2 linked regions of the Tenggerimyces flavus genome follow. The protein of the gene in region 1 interacts with the protein of each later gene in a pairwise test. Links are inferred from orthologs where the notes say so. Each region holds a gene or a part of one and is shown on either strand. Other genes may lie near its edges.

Region 1 (14,171 bases):
CGCCGTTGCAGGTCGGGCAGGCGCCCTCGGAGTTGGCCGAGAACAGCGCCGGCTTCACGCCGTTCTCCTTGGCGAACGCCTTGCGGATCGGGTCGAGCAGCCCGGTGTACGTCGCCGGGTTGCTGCGCCGCGACCCCTTGATCGCGCCCTGGTCGACGGTCACCACGTCGTCGAGCTTGCCCAGCGAGCCGTGGATCAGCGAGCTCTTACCCGAGCCCGCCACGCCGGTCACAACGACCAGAACGCCGAGCGGAACGTCGACGTCGACGTTCCGCAGGTTGTGCGCGTCGGCGCCGCGGATCTCGAGCGCACCGGTGGACGTACGCAGTGACTCCTTCAGCCCGGCACGGTCGTCGAGGTGCCGGCCGGTGATCGTGCCGCTGGTCCGCAGCTTGTCAACGGTCCCCTCGAAGACGACCTCACCGCCGGCCGTTCCAGCACCAGGTCCGAGGTCGACGATGTGGTCGGCGATCTCGATCGTCTCCGGCTCGTGCTCCACGACGAGAACGGTGTTGCCCTTGTCCCGCAGCCGGATCAGCAGGTCGTTCATCTGCTGCACGTCGTGCGGGTGCAGGCCCGTCGTGGGCTCGTCGAACACGTACGTGACGTCGGTCAGCGACGACCCGAGGTGCCGGAGCAGCTTGATCCGCTGCGCCTCACCGCCGGACAGCGTGCCGGACGGGCGTTCGAGGCTGAGGTAGCCGAGTCCGAGCTCCACGAACGAGTCGAGGTTCGCGCCCAGCGCGCCGATCAGCGGCGCCATCGACGGCTGCTTGAGCGCGCCGACCCACGCGGCCAGGTCGGAGATCTGCATCGAGCACAGGTCGGCGATGCTCTTGCCCTTGACCTTCGAGCCGCGCGCTGCCTCGTTCAGCCGGGTGCCGTCGCAGTCGGGGCAGGTCTGGAACGTCACCGCCCGGTCCACGAACGCGCGGATGTGCGGCTGCATCGCCTCCTTGTCCTTGGACAGGTAGGACTTCTGGATCTGCGGGATCAGCCCGAGGTAGGTCAGGTTGGTCCCCTCGACCTTGATCTTGGTCGCCTCTTTGTAGAGCAGGTCGTGCAGCTCGCGCTTGTTGTACTTGCGGATCGGCTTGTCCGGGTCGAAGTAGCCCGCGCCGCGGTAGATGCGGCCGTACCAGCCCTCCATGCTGTAGCCGGGGATCGTCAGCGCGCCCTCGTTCAGCGACTTGCTGTCGTCGTACAGCGCGGTGAGGTCGAAGTCGTTCGTCGAGCCGAAGCCCTCACACCTGGCGCACATGCCGCCCTGGTAGACGACGTTGCGCGCGACGCGCTTCTCGCCACCGCCCTTGTCGCTGGTCATGATCCCGCTCGCCGTGCGGGTCGGGACGTTGAACGAGAACGCGGTCGGCCCGCCGATGTACGGCTTGGCCAGCCGGCTGTACAGCAGCCGCAGCATCGCGAGCGCGTCGGTCACGGTGCCGACGGTCGACCGCGGGTTCGAGCCGATCCGGTCCTGCCCGACGACGATCGCGGTCGTCAGCCCGTCGAGCACGTCGACGTCAGGGCGGGCGAGGTTGGGCATGAAGCCCTGGACGAACGCGCTGTACGTCTCGTTGATCAGCCGCTGCGAGTCCGCGGCGATCGTGTCGAACACCAATGAGCTCTTGCCCGAGCCGGACACGCCGGTGAAGACCGTCAACCTGCGCTTGGGGATCTCGATGCTGACGTCCTTGAGGTTGTTCTCGCGGGCGCCGAGGACGCGGATCAGGTCGTGGCTGTCGGCGAGGTGGGTCGTCGACGCGGACGCGGCCTTCTTCGTCGTCCGGGTGGGCTTGGCGGCCATGGTGTTCTCCTTGGGGTACGTGCGCGTGCGGCGTCAGCTCTGGGCGTTGATGCGGAGGAGGTTGCCGCTGGGGTCGCGGAAGGCGCAGTCGCGCACCCCGTACGGCTGGTCGGTCGGCTCCTGCACGACGTCGGCGCCGCTGGCCTGCAGCTTGTCGAAGACGCCGTCGAGGTCGCTGGTGGCGAGCGTGAGCGCACCGTAGTTGCCCTTGGCGATCAGCTCGAGGATCGTCTTGCGCTCGTCCTCGGTGATGCCGGGCTCGGCGGACGGCGGGTAGAGCACGACCGCGGTCTCGGGCTGGTCGGGCGGTCCCATCGTGAGCCAGCGCAGGCCCTTGTAGCCGACGTCGTTGCGGACCTCCCAGCCGAGCACGTCGCGGTAGAAGGCGAGCGTGGCGTCGGGATCGGTCTGCGGGAGGAACGCGTACGCAATCTTGATGTCCATGCAGGTCAGGCTAGTTGGGACTTCTTGACCTGTGCTTCTCGATTCCTGATCGGCCTGGTGACCTTTTTCGAGATGCACGCCAGCAGCTCCGGCGACGCGGGCGCGTTCTCCTCGCGGTAGACGCTCGGCGGCACGCCCACGAGCTCGGTGAAGCGGGTGCTGAACGTGCCCAGCGACTGGCAGCCGACCTCGAAGCAGACCTCGGTGACGCTCAGGTCGCCGCGCCGCAGCAGCGCCATCGCTCGTTCGATCCGGCGGGTCATCAGGTAGGAGTACGGCGACTCGCCGTACGCGCGCCGGAACTCCCGGCTGAGGTGGCCGGCGGACAGGTTCACGCCGCGGGCGAGCGCCTCGACGTCGAGCGGCTGCGCGTACTCCCGGTCGATCCGGTCGCGGACGCGTCGCAGCAGCACCAGATCCTTCAGGCGCTGTTCGTCGGCGGCTTTGCTCGTCACGCCCACGATCGTGCCATATCGCGCGGCTTTGGCCCTAGGGGTTGGTGCCGCCGCCACTGCCGGGCTTGCGCTTCTCGGCCAGCGCCTCGGCGCCCGCCTTGAACTTGGCGAACGTCTCCTTCGGCACCGACGCCTTCACCACGACGTAGTTCAGGTACAGCACGACCAGCAGCAACGGCCAGCCGCCGGCGACGCGGACGACGCCGAGGGCGACGAGCTGGTCGGTGAGGTAGAGCGGCAGCTGGACGGCGAGCTTGAGCAGGAAGTACGCGACCCAGATCCAGCCCGTACGTAGGAACGCCCGCATCAGCAGCGGGTCCTTGCGCCACTCGGTGCCCCAGCCGGCGGCGAAGCCGACCGCGATGCCGATCAGCGGCCAGCGGACCAGGTTGGCGAGCAGGTAGCCCGCCGCGTACCCGGCGTTGATGAACAGCCCCGGCAGGTAGAAGTTGCGCGCTTCACCGGTCTTGTGCGCGATCCAGGCAGCGATGCCGATGCCGACGAAGCCGCCGATGATGTTCTGCAGCGGGTCCTTGCGGATCAGCCGGACGACCGCGAGCACGACGCCGAGCGAGACCGCGAAGATGATCGCGAGCTTGAGGTTGTGGTCGAGCAGCGTGTACGAGGCGACGAACGCGATACCCGGCAGCCCGGCGTCGAGCAGGCCGCCCCAGCCGCCGAACGCCTTCAGCAGCGAGAAGTCCTCGCCGTCCTTGCTCTCGTCAGCCTTGGGTGGAGTGTTGTCCCCCTCGGTGTCCGCAGTGGTCTGCTCGGTCGTGGGCGGACCACTGTTGGCATCTGTCACGGGTGACTACTCCCCCATCGGCTTCAGCTCGTAGCGCGGGTTGTACATGACACGGCGGTCGTCCTGGATCCCGACCCGGCCCGAGACGACGATGCCGCGGCCGGGCTCGACGCCGATGATGCGGCGCCGGCCGAGCCAGACCAGCGTGACCGTGCCGGAGCCGTCGTACAGCTCGGCCTCCAGCGCGGGCGAGCCGGCCCGTGGCTGCAGCGTCACCGTACGCAGCGTGCCACGCAGCTTCACTCGCTGCCGGTCGGCACAGCTGCGGATCGGGTCGACGCCGGACTCCCGGACGTCCTCCTGCAGCTCCTCGGCCTCCAGCGCCTCGGAACTGGAGGTGAGCCGGTTCAGAGCCCGCTTGAACAGGCCTTCCCGCTCGGTCTTCATGGCGGCAGCATACGTGGGTCTGACGACAGAAACTCGCCTAGGACCTGTTGGGTAAGTCGGCGGTGCTGGCGGATGGTCACCGACGCCGCTTTACCTGGCGAGCGGGTGCATTACGCGGCGTGTATCCCACGTAGAGCGGCAAATGATCATGTAAACATGATCATTTGCCGTCGCCGGGGAGCCACCTTCGTCATAGGCGCTAGAGCTGCTGGGCCTGGTCGGGGAGCTTCAAGGGGATCATGTCGCGCGGGGCCATCGGGCCCTTGCCGCGTACGACGGCGACGTGGCCGAGGGCGTGGAGGAGCGGCTCCGCCTGGTCGGGCTCCTGCGCCGCGCGGCCGAGCAACGTGCCGCGCAGGAACCAGCGCGGGCCGTCGACGCCGATGATTCTGGACACCTGGGTGCCGGTGCTGCCGTCGGGCTGGCGGCCGGAGACGACGACCTTGAGCTCGGCGCCGTACGGGCCGTTCGCCTCGGTCACCGTGCCGCCGCGCCGCGTCGTCTCGGCCGCGATCTCGCGGCGCAGCTCGTCCCACAGGCCGCCGCTGCGCGAGGCCGCGAACGCCCGCAGCTCCAGCGCCGACTCGCCGGCGACGAGGAGGGCGGCCATGACGGTCTGCGAGCCCTCATCGACCTGGAGCCGGAGCTCGGTGCCCTCCATCGGGCGGAGCAGGATGCCGCCGAGGTCGATCCACTCGTCGGACTCGACGTCGATGTCGGCGGCGTCGTACGGGCCACGATCGGGCGTCGCGCGGTGCCGGCCGGGGTCGTGCGTGGGGTCCTGATACTCGCTCTCGGCCTCCGGGAAGTGGTGGCCCTCGGGCTCGGGTTCGCGCCCGCGGCGCCTCTTGTCGCGGGCGTCGAGCTCCGAGGCGGAGTGCGGCATTTTCGCCTTGCGGAAGATCACGTCAGACCCTTTCACCGGTCGCTGTCACGCTCGCGCGAGCTAGTGCGTCGACACCACCGGTCGACCCGAACCCGCCTTCGCCCCGCGCGGACCCGGGCAACGTCTCCACCTCGACGAACCGCGCGGTCTCGACCTTCTGGACGACGAGCTGAGCGATGCGTTCACCCCGGCGCAACTCCACCGGTTCCTTCGGGTCGAGGTTGATGACGATGACCCGGATCTCTCCACGGTAACCGGCGTCGATCGTGCCTGGCGAGTTGAGGGTCGTGACGCCGCAGCGGGCGGCGAGCCCGGACCGCGGATGCACGAACGCGGCGTACCCGCTGGGCAGGGCGACCGCGATGCCGGTCGGGACGATCGCGCGCTCGCCGGGCTGCAGCGAGACGTCGATCGTGCTGACCAGGTCGGCCCCGGCGTCACCGGGGTTCGCGTACGCCGGCAGCTCGAGCTCGGGGTCGAGTCGTTGGATGAGAATCGGCACGTCGTGCGGGCCGAGGGGGTCGGAGCTCACGACGCCCGACCCTACCCGGCAGGTGGGCCGTCGGCGGTGGGAGGCTTGCTGGCGTGGACGGTTCTTTGCCCTATGTAGAGCGGCTTTGGGTTCCGGCGTCGTGGTGGATCGTCGCGGTGCTGTTGACGGGCACGCTGTGGCTGGCGTTCTTCGCCGCTCTGCCGGCCCTGGTGGCCAACGTGCTGGGGCTGGTGGCGCTGGCGCTGGTGGCGGTGGGGCTGCTCCGGTTCGGGGCTCTGCGGGTGGCTGTGACGGATTCGTCGCTGCTCGCCGGGCGCGCGACGCTGCCCCTGTGGGCTGTGGGGTCCGTGGTGGCCCTCTCAGCCGACCAGGCGCGGGCGCTGCGGGGTGTGGCCTCGGACGCCTCGGCGTTCCTCGTGGTGCGCCCGTACGTGCCCCGTGCCGTACGCGTGGAGGTCGCCGACCCCCAGGACCCCACGCCGTACTGGTACGTCGCCACGCGCCATCCCGAGCGCCTGGCGGCTGCTCTGGAGGCGGCGCGAGTAACCGGCGGGTGAACCAGCCCGTGCCGCGGTGCTTGGACCGACCAGCCGGCGGACGGCACCCTGACTGCATATCCGCACCTGACCGACCACGCAGTGCCGTTCGACGGATGGGCGGTACAGGTGCCGCGTAACAAGCACGGGCTCCGTCGCGCGCCAGCGCGACCTCGAAGCATGGAAGACTCTGCTGCATGGCAGCAGGAAAGCTGGGCTGGCGGATCTTCGGTGGGCTGACCACGGTGGTCGTGGTCGTCGTGACGAAGAAGGTGGTGGACTCGAGCTGGCGGTTCGTGACCGGCTCCGAGCCCCCGGCGAACCCCGAGGACCCCGACACCACCTGGCAGGAGGCCATCGCCTGGTCCCTGGCCAGCGGCGTGGGCGTGGCTGTGGCCCGCCTGCTCGCCACCCGCCAAGCCGCCATCGTCTGGCGCCGCTGGACCGGCGAACTGCCGCCCGGCATCAAGGGCGACAACGACGGCAAGGACCGCCAGAATCTCGCGGTCAGCGCCGCCAGCGGCCGCTAGCGAAGCACGCAGCCACTGGCACCCGTGATCATGTACGTGATCATGAAGCCGCACCGGCACATAGGACCGCTCCGCCTTCATGATCACGTACATGATCACCACCCGGGGCTGGCACCGATCCCACAGCGACGTCCGTGGTTTGGGCGTATCCGTTCGGGGGCACGGGCAACGTGACGAAACATCTGATCCAGCAAATCATCAGACGAATCGGCCGATTCGAGGCATGACGACGCGCCCGGTGGTTGGCGCACCCCCTGACGGTGCGCTCTTCCACCAGGCGCGTAAGTACATACGGCCTGACCGCGGAACGAAGAACGAGCTGGGAAGCCTCGTTCTACGCGGCGCAGTCGCGGCAGATCAGTCCGCCGTTCTTCTCGAACGCGAGCTGACTTCTGTGGTGGACGAGGAAACAACGCGAGCACGTGAACTCGTCGGCCTGGCGCGGAAGCACCCGGACCGACAGCTCCTCGTTGGACAAGTCAGCACCGGGGAGCTCGAACGTCTCGGCCACTTCGGCCTCGTCGACGTCGACCTTTCCGGAGTTCTTGTCCATGCGCCGCGCCTTGAGCTCCTCGATGCTGTCTTCGGAGAGCTCCTCGTCCGTCTTCCTCGGCGCGTCGTAGTCGGTGGCCATCTTTCTTTCCATCCCCCTGGCTGGGCAGGTGTCGCGGACCGTACTTCTTTGTACGGATGTCTTCAGGTGGACTCGTGCTGAGCCGCCTCGGAGCGGTGGAGCCGCTTCCGTCGAGCACGTAACGCACGAGGGGCCGAACTTGTGCCCGCTCCGGGGCGCAGATTCTGCCCTATCAAAGCGGCCGTTGCCTCGACTTTTGTCCGGCGTGTCGCCAGCGTCACACCGAACGGTCCTTCGACGCCGTCCACCGGGCGGGGACCGGCACTCCTCCCTGGGGCCTAGTCCCGAACCGTCCGCGCGGACGACACGGAGAGGGTACATACCCTGAGAGGCTTTCGTCGTGCTGGAACTCCAAGGTGTTTCCAAGAAATACGGCGACCGCCTGGCGGTGGACGACCTCGCCCTCGCCGTCGAGCCCGGACAGATGTTCGGTTTTGTCGGTACGAACGGTGCCGGCAAGACCACCACGATGCGGATCATCATGGGCGTACTCGCCCCTGACGCCGGCTCCGTCTCCTGGCAAGGACGGCCCGCGGACGCCGACGTCCGGCGCAACTTCGGCTATATGCCCGAGGAGCGCGGGCTTTACCCCAAGATGCGGATCAAAGAGCAACTCGCCTACCTCGCCGTCCTCCGCGGCACGCCCAAGGCGTCCGCCGAGACGGCCGTGGACGAGCTGCTCGCGGAGTTCGGCCTGGCCGAACGAGGCAACGACCGGGTCGAGCAGCTCTCGCTGGGTAACCAGCAGCGCGTCCAGCTCGCCGCGGCTCTCGTTCACGATCCGGAGTTCCTGATCCTGGACGAGCCGTTCTCCGGTCTGGACCCGGTCGGCGTGGACGCGCTCGCCCACATCCTGGCCCAGCGGGTCCAGCGCGGCGTGGGGGTGCTCTTCTCCAGCCACCAGCTGGACCTGGTCGAGCGGCTGTGCGACGCGGTCGGCATCATCCAGGCCGGCCGGATCGTCGCCTCCGGGCCTGTGAACGAGCTGCGCAGCCGCAACCGGTCTCGCCGGTTCCGGATCGTCGGCTCGGGCACGAGCTGGGCGGACGGCCTCCCCGGCGTCCAGGTGGTCGAACGCAACGGCACCGCGCTCGTCGTCGAGCTCGCCGAGTCGCAGAGCGACCAGGTGCTGCTCGACGCCGCCCGCGCGGCCGGTCCGGTGCACGAGTTCCGGCCGCTGGCGCTGACGCTGACCGAGCTGTTCCGCGAGGCCGTCTCGGAGCCCGTGGAGCTCCCCCAGACGCGTGAGACCCAGGAGGTGTCGGCATGAGCGCCGCACTGACGTTCGGCCAGGCGACGCGGATCGTCGCCAAGCGCGAGATCACCGAGCGCCTCCGGGACCGCGGGTTCGCGATCTCGACCGCGATCACGCTCGTCGTGCTGGTCGTGGTGATGTTCATGCCCAAGCTGTTCGGGGGCGACGACACGTTCACGGTCGGCTTCGCCGGTCCGTCGGCCGAGCAGGTCGCCGCGGCGACCGACGCGCAGGCCAAGCAGGGCGGCGTGAAGCTGGAGCAGAAGACGTTCCCGGACGAGGCCGCCGCGCGGACGGCGGTCGCGGACGGTGACCTGGACGCGTACGTCACGGCCGACAAGATCATCGTGCACGAGGAGCTCGACCAGCAGCTCGGGCTGATGCTGCAGACCGCCAACAGCCAGGTCGTGGCCGCCGGCAAGCTGCAGGCCGAGGGCATCGACCCGGCGACGGTCGCCACGGCGCAGCAGGTGCCGCCGCTCACGGTCGACGCGACCGACCCGGTCGACCCGGCGGCCGCGCAGCGCGGCCAGATCGCGTTCATCGGCAGCCTGATCCTCTACGGGCAGATCATCGGGTACTGCATGTGGGTCGCGTTCGGCATTGTCGAGGAGAAGGCCAGCCGGGTGGTCGAGCTGATCCTCTCGGCGATCTCCACCAAGGCTCTGCTCGCCGGCAAGATCCTCGGCATCGGGCTCCTGGGCATCGCCCAGCTGGCGCTGATCGCCGTCGTGGCGCTGGGCGTCGGGTCCGCGACCGGCGCGGTCGAGGTCACGGCCGACCTGCTGGTGCCGGTGGGGTACGTACTGATGTGGTTCGTCCTGGGCTACGTCTTCTACAGCGCGGCCTTCGCCGCCGGCGCCGCCCGGGTGTCACGGCAGGAGGAGCTACAGAACGTCACCGGACCCATGACGATGATCCTGCTCGCGTCGTTCTTCGCCACGTTCTACGTGAACGCGAACCCCGACGCGATCGTGTCTCGGATCCTCGCGGTGATCCCACCGTTCTCCGCCCTGGCGTCGCCGGTCCGGATGGCGCGCGAGAGCGCACCGTGGTGGGAGCTCACCATCGCCCTGGTCCTGATGCTCGCCGCGATCGGTGCGCTGATCGTCGTCGGCGCGCGCGTCTACGAGGGCGCGATCCTGCGCATGGGCGCGAAGGTCTCGTTCAAGGAGGCCTGGCTGAGCAGCCGCGGACGCAAGGAGCTCACGACCGCCAGCAGGTAGAGCTCGAGGAGCCAGCGCGACTGGCCGGGTGGTTCGCCGCCCGGCCACCACGCTCGGTGGTGGCGGCTTCCGGGGGCCGAGGACGGCCCATGGCCGAAGGCCAGTGCGGGCCGCCGCAGGGCCACCCGCCGCCACCGAGCACCGCGACCCGAAGCCCGCCAGGCCGCCCGCGGCCGACGCGGTGCGAGCGGTCGCCATAAGCACTAGTGGCGCTCGCGGCCGCGTTCTTCTGCCTCGCGGAGGCGGCCGCAGAGCGTCAGCAGCAAGGGCCGGGCCAGCTCAGGGTGCTTGTCCAGGATCGCGCTGAACTCCCCCGCCTGCAGGGCGAACGTACGCATCCCGTCGGCGCCGGCCCGGACCGTCGCCGTCCGCGGCTTGCCGTCGATCAGCGAGATCTCGCCGAAGTAGTCGCCGGCCTTCAACGCTGCCCGCGACTCCCCGCCGATCTCCACCTCCGCGCCGCCGTCCAGCACCAGATGGAAGCCGACCGCGCGGCCGCCCTCCTCAGTCACCTCGTGGCCCGGCGGATGCTGGACCTCTCGTCCCTGCGACGCGATCCGCCCGAGGTCCCATCTGGAAAGGTCTGCCAGCAAGGGCACCTGACCGAGCTGTTCCACGACCTTCTTGTCCGCCACGACGACCTCCGCCAGAGGAAAGCTGGATCCCCGTGTGCGGGCACGATAACTCCGCCCAGCGGCGGCGCGGGGCGGAACGAAACAAGTGGCCGGCCGCCCTCCTCCGTACGGACGAGGGCGGCCGGCCCCTTCGACTCTCAGCTCAACCCGACGTTCAGGCCGGCTTGAGCGTGCCGCGCAACATCAACATGATCGTGAAGTTGTCGGCGTAGGGCGCGTTCGCCATGATCGGGTCGGAGTCCGCGGGCCATGCGTCCACGCGGTCGCCTTCCCGGGCGGCGTTGTTTCCGTAGCGCTCGAACAGCGGGATGATCGGCACGAGCTCGTTGAACGCCGTCGCCACCGTCGCCACGTTCTGCTTCTGCGCCGCCTCGTCCAGGCCCGCGCCGGACTCGGTGACCGCCTTCTCCAGGTCCACCGGACCCGCGGAGGTGGTCGTCTTCAGCTCGAAGCCCATGCCCCGGCCGCCCTGGTTCTTCGCAGTGGGGATGTTGTGCGTGAACAGGTCCGCCACGAACGCGAAGTGCGGGTGCGGGTGGCTCGAGGAACCCCAGCCCTGGATGGCGAGCTGGAAGTTGCCCTTGTCGACGTCGATCGGCTGCTGCGTGAACGTCACGCCACGGCCCTCGGTCTTGATGCCGAACTTGGTGAGCTGCTGCGCCGCGTTCTGGCCACAGGCCGAGTAGTCGGCGAACTCCGCGTGGAAGATCAGCTCGTACTGCGCGGGCTTGCCGTCCGGCTTCAGCCACCCGTCGCCCTGCTTCTTCCACCCTGCCTCGGTGAGCAGCGTGGTGGCCTTCGCCTGGTCGAACTCGTACTTGTTGAGCGAGCCCTGCTGCTCCGCCGACAGCCAGTCCGGAACCAGGTTGTCGGAGAACCCGCACATGAACTGCACGGGCTTGCCGGACTCGGCGAGGGTGACCTCACCGTTCTCGGCGCGGTCGATCGCGTGCGCGAACGCCTGCCGCACCTTGACGTCCTTGAACTCGGGCAGCTTGTCCATGTTGAAGAACAGCGCCGCGCCCGAGTACACCGGCGGCCGCAGGATGCGGATGCCCTTGGACTCGAAGGCCTTCTCCGTCGCCGGCGGGAAGCCGTGCGTCGCGTAGTCGACCTGGCCGCTGAGTACGACCGGCGTGATGTCCGGCGTCTCACCGTTGAAGAGCACGATCTTGTCGTACGCGACCTTGTCGGCGGCGAAGCCCTGGTCGTTCTTCACGATGGTCAGCTGGGCGTTGGTGATGCTGGCCTTGTCGAACTTGAACGGCCCGCTCGCGATCACGTCCTCCGGGCGGAACGCCTGGAAGTCGGTGTTGAGCTTGGTGCCCTCGGGCGTGTCGAGGTTTCCGCCGCCCTCGAACAGCGTCTGGGCCTTCGTCGCCCACTCGCCGTAGGTCGCGTCGCTGTAGATCTGGCGGCGCAGCGCGTAGCGCTCCATCACCGTGGAGGCGTTGTTCATCGTGAACACGACGGTCTGCTCGTCGGGTGCCTCGACCTTCTCGAGGTAGTTCCACACGACGTTGCGGATGATCCGCAGACACCAGTACGTGGACACGACGTCCTTGCTGGTGATCGGCTTGCCGTCGCTCCACTTGAGGCCGGACTTGAGCTTCAGCGTGAACGTCTTCGCGGCGGCGTCGAGCTCGTGGCTCTCACCGATCAGGTACTCCCACTTCTTCTCCTTCCACAGGTACATGGCGGGCGGAAGAGTGATGAGGTCGATGTACGGCCCACCGCCGAGCAGCGAGTCGGTCACACCTTCGACGACGTTGTAGTGCCCCTTGGGGGGAACCTGGAACGGCCATGCGCCGTGGAACTCCGCGGGCCCCTTCGGGCCACCGGTAGCGCCATTGCCGCCGCCCGGGTTCGCCTGATTGCTCGGAGCACAGGCCGCGAGAGCCGCGGCGCCGACCACACCGGCGCCGAAGATCTCCAGCACTTGCCGGCGGGACCACGCCCGCTGGGGCGGGGTGGGTGTTGCGTTCATTGCGCCTCCAAAATTAAGTCGGCGTCTCACGACACCAGCGAGCCATGCGCTGCTAGGGACGACGCGCCCCTATTCGCACCAACACGAAGACCACCGTCCCGAAAAGGGCCCCCGCCGCCAACATCACGACGGTGATCACGAACTGCGGAGTCCCGGGCTTGACGAGGAGCAGCAGCAGACCGGAGACCACGACGAGAAAGATCGCCCACCGGAACGCTGCCTTGCCAAGCTCGGGAGAGATCACGGTGCAGACCCTCCCGCACCGCTAGCGCTCGCTGCCGCCGCGAGGCGCACTGCCCGCTTGCGGCGGGCAAGATCGGGGTCGGGCTCTGGTACGGCTTCCAACAGAGCCCTCGTGTAGTCGTCCTGCGGGTCCCGGATCACGTCCTGGGTGGGCCCCTGCTCGACGATCTTTCCCACGTGCATGACGGCGATGTCGCCATCCATACCGAAGAACTTCGCCATCGCCAGGTCATGGGTGATGAACAGGAAGCCGACACCGAGGTCCTCGCGCAGCTTCGTCAACGTCTTCAGCAAGCTGATCCGGATCGACACGTCCAGCATGGACGTCGCCTCGTCGGCGATGATCAGCCGCGGCCCGAGCGTGAGCGCTCGCGCGACCGCGATCCGCTGCCGCTGTCCGCCGGACAGCTGGTGCGGGAACTTCGACAGGTACGTCTCCGGCGGCGTCAGCCCCACCTGGGCGAGCAGCTCGGAGACCTTGTCCCACGCCTGTTGGCGGTTCTTCACCAGCCCGTGCTTGCGCAGCGGCGCGGACAGCGAGCCGAACACGTCGCGGATCGGGTTCAGCGAGGCGTACGGGTCCTGGTGGATGTACTGCACCGAACGGCGGAAGTGCGTGAAGAGGTCCTTGCCCTTGGCGTGGATGTCGTGGCCCTCGAACAACACCGTTCCCGAGGTCGGCTTCAGCAGACCCGACGCGATCCGGGCCGCCGTCGTCTTGCCCGAGCCGCTCTGGCCGACCAGGCAGAGCACGCGGCCCTCGTCGAGGTCGAAGGAGATGTCGTCGACCGCGACGACCTCGCCGTGCCGGGTCTTGAAGACGCAGCTGATGTTCTGGAGCTGCATGAGCGGCTCAGCCATCGTTCGCCTCCTTCGTCGCCGTCGCCTTCGCTGGGTCCACGTCGGCCTCCTCCTCGTCGTCGAGGACGGGTACCGCGTCCAGGATCGAACTTTCCTCAGCCACCGTGGGGACGGCGTTGATGAGGCTCTTGGTGTACGGGTGCTGTGGTCGGTAGAAGATGTCGCGGACGTCACCCAGCTCGACGATGTGTCCGTCGTACATCGTCGCCACCCGGTCGGCGAGCTCCGCGGCAAGTCCCAGGTCGTGTGATACGAAGATCATCGCGAATTCCAGCCGTTCGCGCAGCTGATGGAGAACATCCACAATTCCGCGCTGGGTCAGCAGGTCGAGCGCGGTGGTCGGCTCGTCCAGCACGAGCACCTGCGGCTCGAGCATCAGGCTGGTCGCGATCAGCACCCGCTGCCGCATGCCGCCGGACAGCTCGTGCGGGTAGGAGTTCAGCACCCGGTCCGGGTCGAGGTCGACCAGCTTGAGGACCTCGGCACAACGTTCCTTGACGCGCTGCTTGGACATCTGCTTGTCGTGCGCCCGCACGGTGTCGAGCATCTGGTCCCAGATCCGGAGCACGGGGTTGAACGAGTTCATCGCGCCCTGGAAGACCATCGCGCACTCGCTCCAGCGGAACCGGCGCAGCTCCTCCTCGTTCAGCGACAGCATGTCGAGCACGCTGCCGTCGCGGCGCCGGTACAGGACCTCGCCCTGGGGGACGACGCCGAGCTTGGGCAGCAGCCGCAGCATGGCGAGGCCGAGCGTGGTCTTCCCGCAGCCGCTCTCGCCGATCAGCGCGAGGCTCTCGTTCGGAGCCAGGTCGAAGCTCACGTCCTCGATCGCCCGGATCGCGTCCTTGGTCGAGCCGGAACCGACCCGGTACTCGACCACGAGGTCGCGCACCGAGAGGACCGGCTCGCCGGACCCCGAAGTTCGTGTCCCCGCCTGGGAGGTCTGCACCATCGTGTCGCGGTCTCCTCGTCTGCCGTACGGACGGG
Region 2 (15,254 bases), 1.8 Mb from region 1 along the record:
CAGGTGCCGCCGCCATCGGCGCCAGGGGCGGGCGAAGCGCGACCAGACGCGCCAGCCGGGAAGGTCGTGGTTCCCTGGTACGACCAACGTCGGCGCCGCGATCGAGTCCAGGAACGAACGGGCGGCAACGAACTCCCGCTCCCGCGCCGTCTGCGTCAGGTCACCGCACACCGCCACCAGCGCCGGCGCGCGCTCGCTCAGCTCCGACGCCAGCGCCGTCACGATGGTGTCGATCTCCCGCCCGAAGTGCAGATCCGAGATCTGCGCGATCCGCACCGTCATGAAGCCGCCCCAGGCATCAACACCGACAGCGCTCGCGGCGACAGCTCGAACTGGAGCGGCAATGTCAACTGAATCACCTCGCCGTCGGTCATGACGCTCATCATGCCCAGTCCGTCGAAGTCGATTCGTACGGATTCACCCCCGTACGTGCGCAGCCGCTTCGCCTGCTTCCAGCTGCCCATCATCACCTTCGTCGCGATGCCCGCGAGATCCCACCGAGTCCGGTCGCGCGCCACGTACACGGCGAGCTTCCCGGTGTCGAGCCGCCCGCGACCCGGCATCGGCGCCGGCCCCTCGGCGAGCGGGTTGTTCGAGACCACCACGGCCCGCGTCCGTACGGAGTGCGGAGTGCCGTCGACGTCCATCGTGAGCCGCATCCGCGGATAGGTACGGAGCGTCTGGAACGTACGAGCCACCAGCTGCACCACCCGAGGTCCCGGCGCCGAACGCGCGCGCTCGCGGATCCGCCCGAGGTGCGGGAGGACGGCCAAAACCGTGCTGCACAAGAACAATCGGTCGTTCACCCGCGCCACGTCGATCTCATGCGTCGGCGCCGAGAGAACGGCCGCCACCGCCTCGTCGAGCCGCGCCGGAACGCCGAGATCCCGCGCCAGCACGTTCATCGTCCCCGTCGGCAGCACCCCAAGCGGCACCGACGTACCGACCAGCTGCTGTGCCACCGACGTCGCCGTCCCGTCCCCACCAGCGGCCAGCACGGCGTCGGGCGAGGAGTCGAGAACGCCGAGCACCAGAGCCCCCACCCGCCCAGGGTCGAACTCGTACAGCTCGAACTCGACCCCCTGCGCGGTCAGCAGGTCCTTGAGCTGAGCGCTCACCGGCTGACCCTGCTGGCCAGAGCGCTCGTTGTAGATGACCGCGATCTTGCGCCGTTGTGACATAGCCGATTCCTACCCCAGTGCCGGCCGAATAGCGCGCTGGACCAGCACGAGACCACGCGGCGTGTTCCCGCCATACTCGCCGAAGTGCCCCGACCCATGACAAATCACACGATCAAGAAGAACGATCCGGCCAGACAGCGGCGAGAGCGGCGCGGGACGGCACACCGAGCTTGGCATAGACGTGCGACAGGTGCGCCTCGACGGTACGTTCGCTGATCACGAGCTGAGCCGCGATCTCCTTACTGGCAAGGCCGATCGCGGCGAGCTCGGCGATCTGACGTTCGCGGCGCGTCAGCTCCGCCATCCCGCCGGGAGCGGGACGCCGCCCACCGCGGGCACCGATGCGGCGCTGCTCGACGATCGCTTCGTCGTGCAGCTGCCTAGCCCCACAAGCGATCGCGAGCTCGACCACCCGTTGCAGCAACGGGACCGCGCGATCGGTCGCGCCGGCGGCAAGGTGGGCTTGCGCTCCCAGCAGGCACGCCCGCCCGAGGTCGTACCGAGCGCCAGCCCGAGCGTACGAATCCGCAGCCACGGAAGCGAGTTCGGCACCACGAACGAAGTCGCCCGACGCGATCAGCACCCGTGCCCGCGCCCGCGCGGCGTGCCCGCTCCGGCGCGGCAACGCGGGATGCGCGACGCTGTCGGCGCGCGTCGCCCAGCGGTCCGCCTCGGCCAACCGCCCGCGACCCACCTCCGCGGCCGTGAGCATCTCGTACGAGATCGCCTGGGTGAACGGGTCGAGCGTCGGCGCACCGTCCAGGTCCAGCGCGGCGATCAGCTCCTCGGCCGAGCTGTAGTCGCCGGACGCGAAGCGCGCGGCGGTGTACGCGACGATCGCCTCCGGCCGGCTCAGGTGGTCGCCGACAAGCGCGGCCTCCTCGACCGAACGACGTCCCAGGTCGATCGCGAGCGGCAGATCCCCATGCCAGTGGGCGATCCAGCACAGTTGGGTGAGGACGGTCGACCGCATCCCGTCGCTCGGCGACAACGCAGCGGCTTCCATCGCCGCCTCCGCGGCGGCCTCGGCCTCGTCGATCCGGCCGAGTATCCGCAGCGCGACCGTTCGGCTGTTGAGGAGGTACGTGAGGACCCAGCCTTGCCCACTGGACTGGGCGATCGCGAGCTCGCGGCCGGAGTAGCGCAGGCAGTCCTCGAAGCGGTCCAACGACATCGCCGACATCGCGACCCAGTCGAGGGCGTCGGGGCGGCGCGCGAGCTCCGCGTCGTACAACCCGTCGACGAGTGCGGCCGCCGTCTCGTACCACTCGCGGGCCTCGTCGAAGCGCCTCGCGACGGAGCCACAGATCGACAGGATGCCCGCCGCGGTCGCTTCGATGACGCGATCGCCATGCCAGCGGGCGATCTGAAGCGCCTCGGTGGCGGCGATGCGTGCCGCGTCGACGTTGTTGGCGCACAGGATCTCGGCCGCGCCGAGCTCGAGCTTGAGGACCGCGAGATCGAGCGAGTCGACTTCCTGGACGTGGGCGAGCTCGCGCCGGATCAGTTCGCGCGCCTGCTGCGGTCTGGCGAGCATGCGGGCGACCAGCGAGAGGAGCTCGACGGCCTGCAGGCGTTCGGGGCTGGCGCGCAACGGCAACCGGTCGAGCAGCTCGTCGGCGATGTCGCGGGCGGTACGCATGTCGCCGGCGATCGCGTACGCCCGGGCCTGCGCGAGGGTGAGCTCGGCGCGGCGCCGATCCTGGCCCGGGTCGGCGGAGAGTCGTTCGAGCGCCGCTCCGTACCAGTGGGCGGCGGCGGACGGGGCCTTCGCCATGTTCTCGCGCGCGGCTTCGACGAGGACGTCGACGCCGTGCTCGTCGCCGGGCTCGGCGGATCGTTCGACGTGGTGGGCTCGCGCGGTGGCCGGCGCACCCTGCCGTTCGAGCGCCTTGGCGATCCGCGCGTGCGCGGCGACCCGGAACACCGCCGGCGCGGAGTGGTAGGTGACGTGGCGAACGAGCGGATGCCGGAACTGCATCCTGCGTGGGCCGTCCGTCGGCCGGACCAGGTCCATCGCGCGTAGTTCGTCGAGGTAGCCGAGTACGTCGGAGTCGGGCAGCTCGGCCGCCTCGGCGACGATGTCGATCTCGAACGGGTCGCCCACCGCGGCGGCGGCCTGGGCGACGAGCTGGGCGTCCTGGGTGGCGCTGGCGAGCTCCGAACGCAGTGCCGCCTCGAGCGTGGCGGGCACCTCACCGACGAGCCCTCCCCTTGCCTCGTTGGTGAGTTGGATGCCCGAACGCAGCAACGCGTCGAGGTAGAACGGGTTTCCGCCACTCGCCTCGTACAGGCTCCGCGCGCGGGCCGGCGAGACGTCCGGCCCGACGAGCTCGCCCGCTTCCTCGCTGGTGAGCGGGACGAGCTCGTGCCGCTCGACCAGCCCCTCCTCGGCAGCCCGCGAGATCGCGGACAGCAGGGCGGCCGGCGCCTGCCGCGGCCGGTACGCGATGGCGAGCACGATCGGCGCCCGCGGGGTGTGCCGGAGCAGGTGGGCGAGCAGCTCGACCGTGGCGTCGTCGGCCCAGTGCAGGTCGTCGAGAACGAGCACCAGCCCCTTCTCCGCGAGCCGCGCGATCAGCTGGACGGCGGCCCGGTGCACGAGGTAGCGCTCGACCTCGACGGTCTCGGGCGGGTCGTCGGCGATGAGATCGGCCAGCGCCGGGAACACGAGCGCGCCACGGGCGACGACGGCGTGCTCGATCGCGTTGCCCTGGTACGCGGCCAGCCGGCCGAGCTGGTCGTCGAGCGCTTCGACGAACGGGCGGAACGGCTGGCGGTGCTCGTACTCCCCCGCCCTGCCGGCGACGACCGTGAGGCCCGCCTCGTGGGCGCGGCTGCGAAGCTCGGCGAGCAGCCGGGACTTGCCGATGCCCGGCTCGCCAACGATCTCGACGACGCGGAGCCGTTCCTGAGTGGTGACGCCGGCCAGCAGCAGGTCGAGGGCAGCAAGGTGCGTACCCCGTCCCACGAGACCCCCGCCGCGGCCCATACGGTCGATGCTAACCGGGACAAACCGGCTGGTGTACGGGATTTACTCCCATTCGATCGTGCCCGGCGGCTTGCTGGTCACGTCGACCACGACCCGGTTGATCTGGCGGACCTCGTTGGTGATGCGCGTCGAGATGCGTTCGAGCAAGTCGTACGGCAGCCGTCCCCAGTCGGCGGTCATCGCGTCCTCGCTCGTCACCGGGCGGAGCACGATCGGGTGACCGTACGTTCGTCCGTCGCCCTGGACGCCGACGGAACGGACACCGGCCAGCAGCACGACCGGGAACTGCCAGATCTCGCTGTCCAGACCGGCGGCCGTGACCTCCTCGCGGGCGATCGCGTCGGCCTCGCGGAGGATGTCGAGGTTGTCGCGGTTGACCTCGCCGACGATGCGGATCGCCAGGCCGGGGCCGGGGAACGGGTGCCGCCAGACCATCTCCGGCGGCAGGCCGAGCTGCTCGCCCACCCGTCGGACCTCGTCCTTGAACAGCCACCGCAGCGGCTCGACGAGCGCGAACTGCAAGTCGTCGGGAAGCCCACCCACGTTGTGGTGCGACTTGATCACAGCGGCGCCCTCGCCGCCGCCGGACTCGACGACGTCGGGGTAGAGCGTGCCCTGGACGAGGAACTCGACGGCCTCGCCGTCGGCGCCGGCCTTCTCGACGATCTCACGGGCGGCCTGCTCGAACGTCCGGATGAACTCGCGGCCGATGATCTTCCGCTTCTGCTCGGGATCCTCGACCCCCTTGAGCGCGTCGAGGAACTGGTCGACGGCGTCGACGACGACGAGCTCGACGCCCATCGCGGCGACGAAGTCGCGTTCGACCTGCTCGGCCTCGCCCTTGCGGAGGAGTCCGCCGTCGACGAAGACACAGGTGAGCTGGTTGCCGACCGCGCGCTGGACCAGGGCGCCGGCGACCGCGGAGTCGACGCCGCCGGACAGGGCGCAGACGACCCGCTTGCCGCCGATCTTCGCCTGGATGTCGTGCACCGCCTCGTCGACGATGTTGACCATCGTCCAGGTCGGGCGGCAGCCGGCGAGGTCGTACAGGAAGTGCTCCAGCACCTTCTGCCCGTGCTCGGTGTGCAGTACCTCGGGGTGCCATTGCACGCCGGCGAGCTTGCTGTCGACGTTCTCGAACGCGGCGACCGTGGCGCGCGGGCTGGAGGCGAGGACGTCGAAGCCCTCGGGGGCGCCGATCACCTCGTCGCCGTGGCTCATCCAGACGGTGTGGTTGGTCGGAAGCCCGGCGAGCAGCTTACCGTTGTCCTTGACGGTCACGGTGGTGCGGCCGAACTCGGAGTTGCCGGTCAGCGCGACGTTCCCGCCGAGGGCCTGGGCCATCGCCATGAAGCCGTAGCAGATGCCGAACGTGGGAACGCCAGCCTCGAACAGCGACCGGTCGATCTGCGGCGCACCCTCGGCGTAGACCGACTGCGGACCGCCGGACAGGATCACGGCCTTGGGGCGCTTGGCGAGGATCTGCTCGACCGGCATCGTGTGCGGCACGATCTCGGAGTAGACGCGCGCCTCGCGCACTCGCCGGGCGATGAGCTGTGCGTACTGGGCGCCGAAGTCGACAACGAGTACAAGATCGTGATCCGTCACCTTGGTCAGTCTATCGACCGCCGCTCCGCCGACCTCCTCGGGCGATCCGCGCGCACCTGCCACCTGGTCAGCTGGGTCGGGGGCACCCTGGTCCCATAGGTTCGGACGAGGGTGCCCCCGACCCAACCAGACAGCGCCGGCTGGAGGCGGACCGGCCGTGAGCACCTCAGCTGGTTAGACTGCCGCCGTGTCTTTCCTGCGTACCTCCGCGATCGCCCTTGCCGGGTTGGCGTTCCTCGCCGCGACCGGTTGTAGCGCTGTGCAGCAGGCAGCGGAGGATGTCACCTCCGAGGCGGCTGCCCGCGCGATCGCCGAGTCCATCGGGCCGGTGCTCGAGCAGGTCGGGCACACCCTCGACGGCACACCCAAGTGCGAGACCGACCTCTCCGCGGTGGACGGCAACGACGTGCTGGCCGGCACCGTGTCGTGCACGGGCAAGACCACGAAGAGCGAAGCGGTGCAGGCCACGTTCGACGGCCGGCTGTCGGTGAACGACTGCACCGGCTCGCTGTCGATCAAGGTCGGCAGCAAGGAAGTCGTGAACACGCCGGACCTGCCGGCCTGCTCCATCGGGGGTTGACCTCAGGGGAATCCCGTAGGTCGCGGGGATGAACGAGTCGAGCCTCGCGATCGATGCCGGACGAGTCCCCGGCGAGCGATTCTCGAAGCATGAACGCTTTCGATGTCCTCGCAGTGATCTTCGCGGTCGTGGGCATCCCCGTCCTCGCAGCGCTCGCTGTTGTCCCTGCGGTGTGGGATGTGCTCGATGCCCGCGCGAAAAGATCCAGAAAAGTGAACTCCCCGCAACCTGCCGTAACTGCCCCCGCGCTGACTCGTTGGTGAAGCGACGGGGCGGTGCTGGCTTGATCGGGCCTACGCCCGCCGTCCGTGCGGAGGCGACCGCTCGCGGCCTCGCGGCCCTCTGCGCGCGTGTCGGGACCCGGCTCCTCGCCTGCGGGGGCCGGGTTCCGCCGGCTTTCGGCCATGTCTCGGTAGATCTGCCAGGATTCGGCGGAACCGGAACCCGAAGAAGGACGTCGCACCCTCATGATGGCCACCGCTCGCTGGCGAAACATTGTCGTTGCCGCCTGTTCGATCGCCCTCGTCTTCACTGTCGCTGGGTGCGGCGCGGAGCGCTACGATCCGAACGCACAGGGTCCCACGACCACACCGACGACCGAGCCGACCTCGACGCCGGCTCCGACCTCGACGGCGGGTGACATCACGATGTCCATGCCTCTGATCCTCAGGCGCACTGGCGGATTCGCCGGGTTCAACGACAATCTCACGGTGAAGGCCGACGGTACGGCCACGCTCGTCAGCCGCGGCAACAAGCCGCTCACCTGCACGGTGGAAGCGAAGACGTTCGAGAAGCTCAACACCGCGATGCAGGCCATGGGCACGGTTGCGGCCCCGGGCGGCAAGCCGAGCAAGACGCCGCCGATCGCCGATGAGATCTATCTCACGTTGATCGTCGGCGACCAGACCATCCGCTACCAGAGCCTCGGCGACGCCGCGTCGACCTGGAAGCCGGTCTTCGACGTGATGAACCAGATCCTCGGCTCCGCGTTCGCCCTGCAGCACAAGACGAACACCGAGGCTGGAGCCTGCACCGCCTAAACCCTCAACGCCGCCGGGGCCGAGGCTGGCACCGAAGGTGACCGGGGTGCGATCGGGTCGACCCGGACGTACGGCGATCCCAGCACCGGCCGCGGATCGACCTCACCGGCGTTCGGCCAGAACGCCATCGCCCGCTCCGCTTGGGCGGTGATCGTCAAAGACGGGTTGACGCCGAGGTTCGCCGACACCGCCGAGCCGTCGACCACGTGCAGGCCGGGATGCCCGTAGACGCGTTGGTACGCATCCACGACGCCCTCCGACGAAGAAGCGCCGATCACGCAGCCGCCGATGATGTGCGCCGTCAACGGGATGTTGGCGATCTCCCCCCAAGTCCCGCCCGGCGTGCCGTCGATGAGCTTCGCGAGCCGGCGGACGACCTCGTTCGCGATCGGGATCCAGACCGGGTTCGGCTCGCCGTGCCCCTGCCGTGACGTGAGCCGGCCGCGCCGCATGCGGACGGTCAGCGAGTTGTCCAGCGACTGCATCACCAGCGCGATCACCGTGCGCTCCGACCAGTGCCGCAGGTTGAGCAGCCGGCCGAACGTCGCGGGATCCTTCGCCACCGCGCCCAGCCACTTCAGCACCCGCGGAGTACGGCCGCCGCCGTCCGTCATCACGGTCTGCAGCAGGCCCATCGCGTTGCTGCCCTTGCCGTACCGCACCGGCTCGACGTGCGTGTACTCGTCGGGATGGAACGACGAGGTGATCGCGACGCCCTGCGAGTAGTCGGTCCCCCGCTGCTGGCTGATCGCGCCGAGGATCGCCTCGGAGTTGGTCCTCGTCAGATCCCCGAGCCGGGACGACAGCCGAGGAAGCCAACCGTCGTTGGCCATCCGGTGCAGCAACCGTTGCGTTCCCAACGCGCCACCCGAGAAGACCACCTGCTGTGCGGTGAACGTCTGCTTGCCCCTGCCGTGCCTCGGCGAGGTGCGCTCGGTGTCGACCGCGTACCCGCCCCGCGCCACCGGGCGGACGGCGACGGCGGTCGTCAGCGGATGAACGACGGCACCGGCGCGCTCGGCGAGATACAGGTAGTTCTTCGTCAAGTCGTTCTTGGCATGGTGCCGGCACCCGGTCATGCACTCGCCACATTCCAAGCAGGCACGGCGTTTCGGACCCGCACCGCCGAAGAACGGGTCGTCGACCTCCTGCCCCGGCTTCGTCCCGGACTCGCCGAAGAACACCCCGACGGGCGTGAGCTGGAACGTGTGCCCGACACCCATCTCGTCGGCGACCTTGCGCATCGCGAGATCGGACGGCGTCATGGTCGGGTTGACAGTGACGCCGAGCATCCGGCTCGCCTGGTCGTAGTACGGCGCCAGCTCCGTCCGCCAGTCGGCGATGTCGCGCCACTGCGGGTCGTCGTAGAACGGGGCTTTCGGCTCGTACAGCGTGTTCGCGTACACCAACGACCCACCGCCGACGCCGGCGCCGGAAAGCACCAGAACGTCGTGCAGCAAGGTGATCCGCTGGATGCCGTACCAACCGAGCCGCGGCGCGAACAGGAACTTGTCCTTCTCCCACGACGTCTTCGGCAGGTTGTTCTCGTCGTACCGGTCACCGGCCTCGAGCACGCCGACGCGGTAACCCTTCTCGCTCAGCCGCAGCGCCGTGACGCTCCCGCCGAAGCCCGATCCGACAACGAGAACGTCGTAGTCTCGTGCTACGCCGAGGTAGTCCGCGCTCATCGGCGACCGGTCTTGCGCAGCACCCGCAGCGCGACGGTCATGCCGCGCGCGAACAACGGGTACGGGACGCCGGCCGGCGGCGCGACCCGGATGCCGCGCTGGACCGCGATCGTCTGCGCCTCGGTGTACTTGAGCAAACCCTCGGCGCCGTGCCGCCGTCCGAGCCCGGAGTCGGAGAACCCGCCGAGCGGTGCGTCGAGGCTGCCCCACGCCGCGGCGTACGCCTCGTTGACGTTGACGGTGCCGGACCGCAGGCGTTGCGCCACCGCTCTGGCCCGGGCCGTGTCGCGGCTGTAGACCGCGGCGTTCAGGCCGAACGAGGTGTCGTTCGCCCGCGCGATCGCCTCCTCGTCGTCGGCGACCTTGTAGATCGAGACGACCGGGCCGAACGTCTCCTCGGCGAAGCACTGCATGCCGGGCTTGACGCCTTCCAGCACGGTGGGCTCGTAGAAGTACGGGCCGAGGTCCGGGCGTCGCCGGCCGCCGGCGAGGAGGCGCGCACCCTTGTCCACCGCGTCTTCGACGTGTCGCGTTGTGGTCTCGAGCTGCCGTTCGTTGATCAGCGAGCCCATGTCGGGCTCGAAGTCGTACGTCGCGCCGAGCCGCATCGCGTTGACCCGTTCGACGAACCGCTTGACGAAGGCGTCGTAGATCGGCGCCGCGACGTACAGGCGCTCCATCGACTCGCAGAGCTGACCGGAGTTGGAGAAGCTGCCGCGGACCGCGCCCTCGGCGGCGACGTCGAGGTTGGCGTCGTCGAGGACGAGCATCGCGTTCTTACCGCCGAGCTCGAGCGTGCAGCCGATCAGCCGTTCGCCGCACCGTTGGGCGACCTGGCGTCCGACTGCGGTCGAGCCGGTGAAGCAGACGAAGTCGGCCTCCTCGATCAGCGCGCTGCCGATCGTCGGGCCGTCGCCGACGACGATCTGCCAGAGGTCGGCCGGAAGGCCAGCGTCGGCGAGGAGTTCGGCGCCGACGAGCGCTGACAAGTTGGTCTTGACATCGGGCTTGAGCACGACCGCGTTGCCGGCGACGAGCGCGGGCAGGGCATCGGTGATCGCCAACGTCAGTGGGTAGTTCCAGGGAACGATGAAGCCGACGACGCCCTTGGGATGGCGGATCTCGGTGGTGCTGGTGAGCATCGGGAACAGGCCGGCTCGTGCGGCCGGGAGCAGGTGCTGCGTCGCCGTACGCGCGTAGTAGCGGGCGGTGAGGGCGACGTCGCACACCTCCTCGAACGCGTGCTTGCGCGCCTTGCCCGACTCCGCCTGGACGATGTCGAGGATGTCCTGCTGCCGGTCGAGCACGAGGTCGTGCAGCCGGAGCAGGAGCTCGACGCGTTCCTTCAACGGCACCTGAGCCCAGTCGGCCTGGGCCTTGCGGGCGCGCTGGAACGCCGCGGCGACGTCGTCCTCGGTGGACGCGGGGATCTGCGCGAGCGGCTCACCCGTCGCGGGCGCGATGCTCGTGATCGTCTTGCCCGACGTGGCGAAGACGCGTCCGGTGAGAGCCGCGATCCGCTCGGGCGTGAGGCGGGACTCGCCCGCCTGCGGCTGCGTCGTGGAAGCCGTCATGGCGTCAGCTTAGGCCGAGATCGCCGCGGACGTTACCCACGAGTTAGGTGTCGCCTCCGCGAGGAGATCGCGAACCTCGCCCCCGGCACGGCGGTCAAGGTCCAGACGGTCGCCGCTGCTCGCCGACGTCAAGGCGGAGCTGGACGACACCGTAGATCTCTCCCCCGCCCCCACCGTCCACAGATCTCCGCGACGTCACCCACCCAACCGGGGTTCTGCAACGTGGCAATTGCCTCGCGAACCCCGTTGGTGTGGGTGAAGTGCGTTCCGGCTGTGGACAGGATTAGCGGTCGACGGCGCCGTCGTCGTCGAACTCCTCGCGGCAGAGCTCGCTGATGGCCTCGATCGCCTCGGCGAGGTTGGCGAGGATGCGCGGCTCGAGGCGCTGGAGGATGCGGACCTTGTGCTCGCGACCGAGCTCGGCGAAGTCCGCGACCAGCTTCTTCCCCTCGTCGGTCAACGAGATGCGCCGGACGCGCCGGTCGTTCGGGTCCGGCTGGCGCCGCACGAGCGCTCGGGCCTCCAGCCGGTCGACGATCCCGGTCAGCGTGGTCAGGCCCACCCCCAGGATCTCGCCCAGCTGGACCGACGAGTGCTCCCCCTCCAACGCCAGGATCACGACCACCCGGAGCTGCTGCACGGTGAGGTCGGTCGCGAAGATCCCGCCGGACCGGTTGTGCACCGCTACCCGATGGATCACGCGTTCGGCACGGTCGATTCGGGCGATCAACTCCTCCCGTTCGGCCATGCGCACCTCCTCCCGTTGGAGGACCTCCCCCTGAGAGGACCCTGAGATCGCTTCGCCTGCCGATGATAGTTCGTGCTACACGAAGTATTGTCGTCCACGTCCGGAGCCGCAGTACGCCCGAAGGGTCCACGTCATGTCTAGATTGGCCAGACTCAGTCTCGCCAACCGTAGCCTCGTCGCGCTGATGTCGATTGTGATCGTCGGCTTCGGGCTGCTCTCGACGGTCTCCCTCAAGCAGGAGCTGATCCCGTCACTCACACTGCCGGGCGCGTTCATCGCGACCAGCTACCCCGGCGCCTCGCCCGAGATCGTCGAACGCGAGCTCACCGAGCCAATCGAGTCCGCCATCACCGGCGTCGACGGGTTGTCCAAGACGACCTCGACGTCGAGCAACGGCTTCTCGATGATCCAGGCCGAGTTCACGTACGGCACCGACGTCGCCCGCGCGGTCCAGGACGTCCAGCAGAACATCAACCGGATCTCCGGCCAACTCCCCGAGGACGTCGACCCGACCGTCCAGGCGGGCAGCACCGACGACTTCCCCGTGGTGCTGTTCGCGGTGACGTCCGACGCGGACGAGAAGGTCCTCGCGCAGCGCCTGAAGGAACGCGTGATCCCCGAGCTCGAGGGCATCGCCGACGTTCAGGAGGCGACCGTCACCGGCGCCCGCGACGAGCAGGTCACGGTCACCGTCGACGCGAAGAAGCTCGAGGCCCGCGGCCTCACGCTGGACGCGGTCACGACCGCGCTGCAGGCGAACGGCGTCAGCATCCCGGGCGGCAACCTCGACCAGGGCAGCCGTACGTTGCCGGTCGAGGTCGGCAAGTCGTTCGGCTCGGTCGCCGACCTGCGGAACGTGCCAATCGTTCCCACCTCGGCGCCGCCGGCTCAGCAGCCGGAACCGCAGCCGAGCCCGCAGCCGACCGGCGAGCCGGGCGGGGACCCGGGTGAAGAGCAGGCGCCGCCGGCGCCCGCGCCGCAGGAGCCTGCCGCTCCGCAGGCCACCAAGCTGTCGGACGTCGCCACCGTCAAGGCCGCCTTGGCGCAGTCGACGTCGATCACGCGTACGGACGGCAAGGAGTCGCTCGGCATCTCCGTCACCAAGAAGACCGAGGGCAACACGGTCACGGTCGCCAACGAGGTCAAGGACAAGGTCCCCGACCTCGAGGACGCGCTCGGTGACAACGCCAAGTTGACACTGGTGTTCGACCAGGCTCCGTTCATCGAGGAGTCGATCGAGGGCCTCACCACCGAGGGCGCGATCGGCCTGCTGTTCGCCGTTCTGGTGATCCTCGTCTTCCTGCTGTCGTTGCGATCCACGCTCGTGACCGCGGTGTCGATCCCGTTCTCGTTGCTGGTCGCGATGATCGGCCTGTACGTCGGCGGCTACTCGCTCAACATCCTCACCCTCGGCGCGCTCACCGTCGCCGTCGGACGCGTCGTCGACGACTCGATCGTCGTGCTCGAGAACATCAAGCGACATATCGCCTATGGCGAAGAGAAACGCGCCGCGATCCTCACCGCGGTCAAGGAGGTCGCCGGCGCGGTGACCGCCTCGACGGTCACGACGGTCGGCGTGTTCCTGCCGATCGCGTTCGTCGGAGGCCAGACCGGCGAGCTGTTCCGCCCGTTCGCCGTGACGGTCACGATCGCCCTGCTGGCTTCGCTTTTGGTCTCGCTGACGGTGATCCCGGTGCTGTCGTACTGGTTCCTCGGCACGAAGACCGCTGCGGCCGGCAACGAGGCCGCCGTCGCCGAGGCGGCGGAGGCGGCCGAACGACGCAGCATCCTGCAGCGCGCGTACGTCCCGGTGATCCGCTGGGTCACGAAACACCGGCTGGTCACGATCTTCGTCGCGCTGGTGATCTTCGCCGGCACGATCGGCGGCGCGACGTTCCTCAAGACGAACTTCCTCGACCAGAGCGGCCAGAACACGCTCACGGTCACCCAGACGATGCCGGTCGCGACCTCGCTGGGCAGCACCGACGCCGCGGCGAAGAAGGTCGAGGCGGTGCTGACCGGCTTCGACGGCGTCGAGTCGTACCAGGCCACGGTCGGATCCGGCGGCGGCTTCGGCGGGTTCGGCGGCGGTGGCGGCTCGAACGAGGCGACGTTCTCGATCACCACCGACGAAGAAGCCGACCAGGCCGACATCCTGGACCGGCTGCGGACCCGGCTGGACCAGGTCACCGGCGCGGGCGAGATCGCCGTCGAGTCGGGCGCTTCCGGCTTCGGGCCGTCCGGGCTCGAGGTCATCGTGCAGGCGCCGGACGCGACGGTGTTGCGGAACGCCGCCGCGCAGGTCGAGCGCGCGATGCGCGACGTCGACGGTACGGCGGACGTGTCGAACAACCTCGCCGCCGACCAGCCCGGCGTCCGGGTCGACGTCGACCGGACGAAGGCCGCCGCGGTCGGGCTCTCGGACGCGCAGATCGGGCAGGCCGTACGCCAGGCGTTCGAGGGTCAGCAGTCCACGACCGTGCTCATCGACGCGGCGCAGCGGGACGTGATCGTTCGCGGCGGCGCGGAGCCGACGACGGTGGCAGCCCTGCGTAGCTTGGCGATTCGTACGCCGCTCGGCACCTCGGTGGCGCTGTCGACGGTCGCGACGGTGTCGGAGTCCGAGCAGCCCGCGCAGCTGACCCGGATCGACGGCGAGCGCAGCGCTTCGGTGACGGCTTCGGTGACCGCGTCCGACGTCGGCAAGGTGTCGGCGGATCTGCAGACTCAGCTCGACGACCTGTCGCTGCCGTCCGGGGCGTCGTACACGCTCGGCGGCGTCTCGTCGGAGCAGTCTGAGGCGTTTGGCCAACTGGGCTTGGCGTTGCTGGCCGCGATCGCGATCGTGTTCCTGGTGATGGTCGCGACATTCCGCAGCATCGTGCAGCCGCTGATCCTGCTGGTGTCGGTGCCGTTCGCGGCGACCGGAACGCTCGGCCTGCTGCTGGCGACGAACACCGCTCTGGGTGTGCCGGCTCTGATCGGCTTGCTGATGCTGGTCGGGATCGTGGTGACGAACGCGATCGTTTTGATCGACCTGATCAACCAGTATCGCGAGCAGGGCATGTCCGTTCGCGAGGCGGTGATCGAGGGCGGCCGGCGCCGGCTGCGGCCGATCCTGATGACGGCGACGGCGACGATCTTCGCGCTGCTACCGATGTCGTTGGGGCTCACGGGCGGCGGCGTGTTCATCTCGCAGCCGTTGGCGATCGTGGTGATCGGCGGGCTGATCTCGTCGACGCTGTTGACGTTGGTGCTGGTGCCGACGCTCTACACGATGATCGAGGGTTGGAAGGAGCGTCGGGCCGAGCGGCGGAACGGGCACCGCTTGGCTCCTCCTGCTCCGGAGCAGGAGGAGGGGATCGCTGTTCAGCCGGCGCCGCTCGTCGACCTGCCTCCGGTTCCGCGCCGACGTGCGGAGAACGGGAACACGCCAGCACCGTCGCCGACGCCCGAGCCCGCCCACGCGGCGGAGCCCAAGCCTGAGCCGGAGACCCAGCCGCAGCCCACGCCCGTGCAGGTGACGGTCGACGGCACGACGGCGACGCGGGTGGGCGTACTGCAGGTCGAGGTGCTGGTCCGCACCGTCCCACCCGAGCCGCCCAAGTCGGACTGAGTTGGGTCGGGGGCACCCTCGTCCGAACCTATGGGACCAGGGTGCCCCCCCACCCAGTCCGGCTGAGCCCATCCACCTCCGCGATCAGCTGCTCCACTCGTCGGTGGAGTTGGGTCGGGGGCACCCTCGTCCGAACCTATGGGACCAGGGTGCCCCCCACCCAGTCCGGCTGAGCTGGGCGAGGGCTAGTGGACGACGACCTCGATGCGCTGGAACTCCTTGAGCTC

Evidence for each region.
Region 2: the proteins of JOD67_RS21610 (region 1) and JOD67_RS13130 interact in binary tests that used the Bacillus subtilis proteins (3 or more experiments, as listed by UniProt). The link is inferred for Tenggerimyces flavus from one-to-one orthologs.

Annotation. Positions count from the first base shown.
Region 1 is NZ_JAFBCM010000001.1:4,631,344-4,645,514, reverse strand. The notes cover bases 7,352-10,350. They hold JOD67_RS21610 (ABC transporter permease), read left to right. Parts: upstream 7,352-8,243; coding sequence 8,244-9,458; downstream 9,459-10,350. Other genes in these bases: JOD67_RS21600 (ABC transporter substrate-binding protein), read right to left, coding at 10,248-10,350; JOD67_RS21605 (cyclic nucleotide-binding domain-containing protein), read right to left, coding at 9,662-10,093; JOD67_RS21615 (ABC transporter ATP-binding protein), read left to right, coding at 7,352-8,247. In the rest of the region: JOD67_RS21665 (ATP-binding cassette domain-containing protein), read right to left, coding at 1-1,807; JOD67_RS21660 (VOC family protein), read right to left, coding at 1,841-2,251; JOD67_RS21655 (helix-turn-helix transcriptional regulator), read right to left, coding at 2,257-2,706; JOD67_RS21650 (DUF3159 domain-containing protein), read right to left, coding at 2,741-3,511; JOD67_RS21645 (OB-fold nucleic acid binding domain-containing protein), read right to left, coding at 3,518-3,898; JOD67_RS21640 (DUF3710 domain-containing protein), read right to left, coding at 4,098-4,805; dut (dUTP diphosphatase), read right to left, coding at 4,807-5,316; JOD67_RS21630 (DUF3093 domain-containing protein), read left to right, coding at 5,370-5,834; JOD67_RS21625 (DUF4235 domain-containing protein), read left to right, coding at 6,011-6,343; JOD67_RS21620 (DUF4193 domain-containing protein), read right to left, coding at 6,678-6,977; more of JOD67_RS21615, read left to right, coding at 7,318-7,351; more of JOD67_RS21600, read right to left, coding at 10,351-12,080; JOD67_RS21595 (hypothetical protein), read right to left, coding at 12,133-12,324; JOD67_RS21590 (ABC transporter ATP-binding protein), read right to left, coding at 12,321-13,184; JOD67_RS21585 (ABC transporter ATP-binding protein), read right to left, coding at 13,177-14,136.
Region 2 is NZ_JAFBCM010000001.1:2,794,254-2,809,507, reverse strand. Bases 11,146-15,227 are described here. They hold JOD67_RS13130 (efflux RND transporter permease subunit), read left to right. Parts: upstream 11,146-11,544; coding sequence 11,545-15,027; downstream 15,028-15,227. Other genes in these bases: JOD67_RS13125 (GuaB3 family IMP dehydrogenase-related protein), read right to left, coding at 15,213-15,227; JOD67_RS13135 (MarR family winged helix-turn-helix transcriptional regulator), read right to left, coding at 11,146-11,411. Also shown: JOD67_RS13175 (metallophosphoesterase family protein), read right to left, coding at 1-282; JOD67_RS13170 (diacylglycerol/lipid kinase family protein), read right to left, coding at 279-1,181; JOD67_RS13165 (ATP-binding protein), read right to left, coding at 1,294-4,173; guaA (glutamine-hydrolyzing GMP synthase), read right to left, coding at 4,216-5,790; JOD67_RS13155 (hypothetical protein), read left to right, coding at 5,969-6,361; JOD67_RS13150 (hypothetical protein), read left to right, coding at 7,015-7,401; JOD67_RS13145 (GMC oxidoreductase), read right to left, coding at 7,398-9,089; JOD67_RS13140 (succinic semialdehyde dehydrogenase), read right to left, coding at 9,086-10,663; more of JOD67_RS13135, read right to left, coding at 10,947-11,145; more of JOD67_RS13125, read right to left, coding at 15,228-15,254. UniProt on the Bacillus subtilis protein: Required for self-resistance to surfactin, an antimicrobial lipopeptide surfactant produced by B.subtilis. Also required for swarming motility.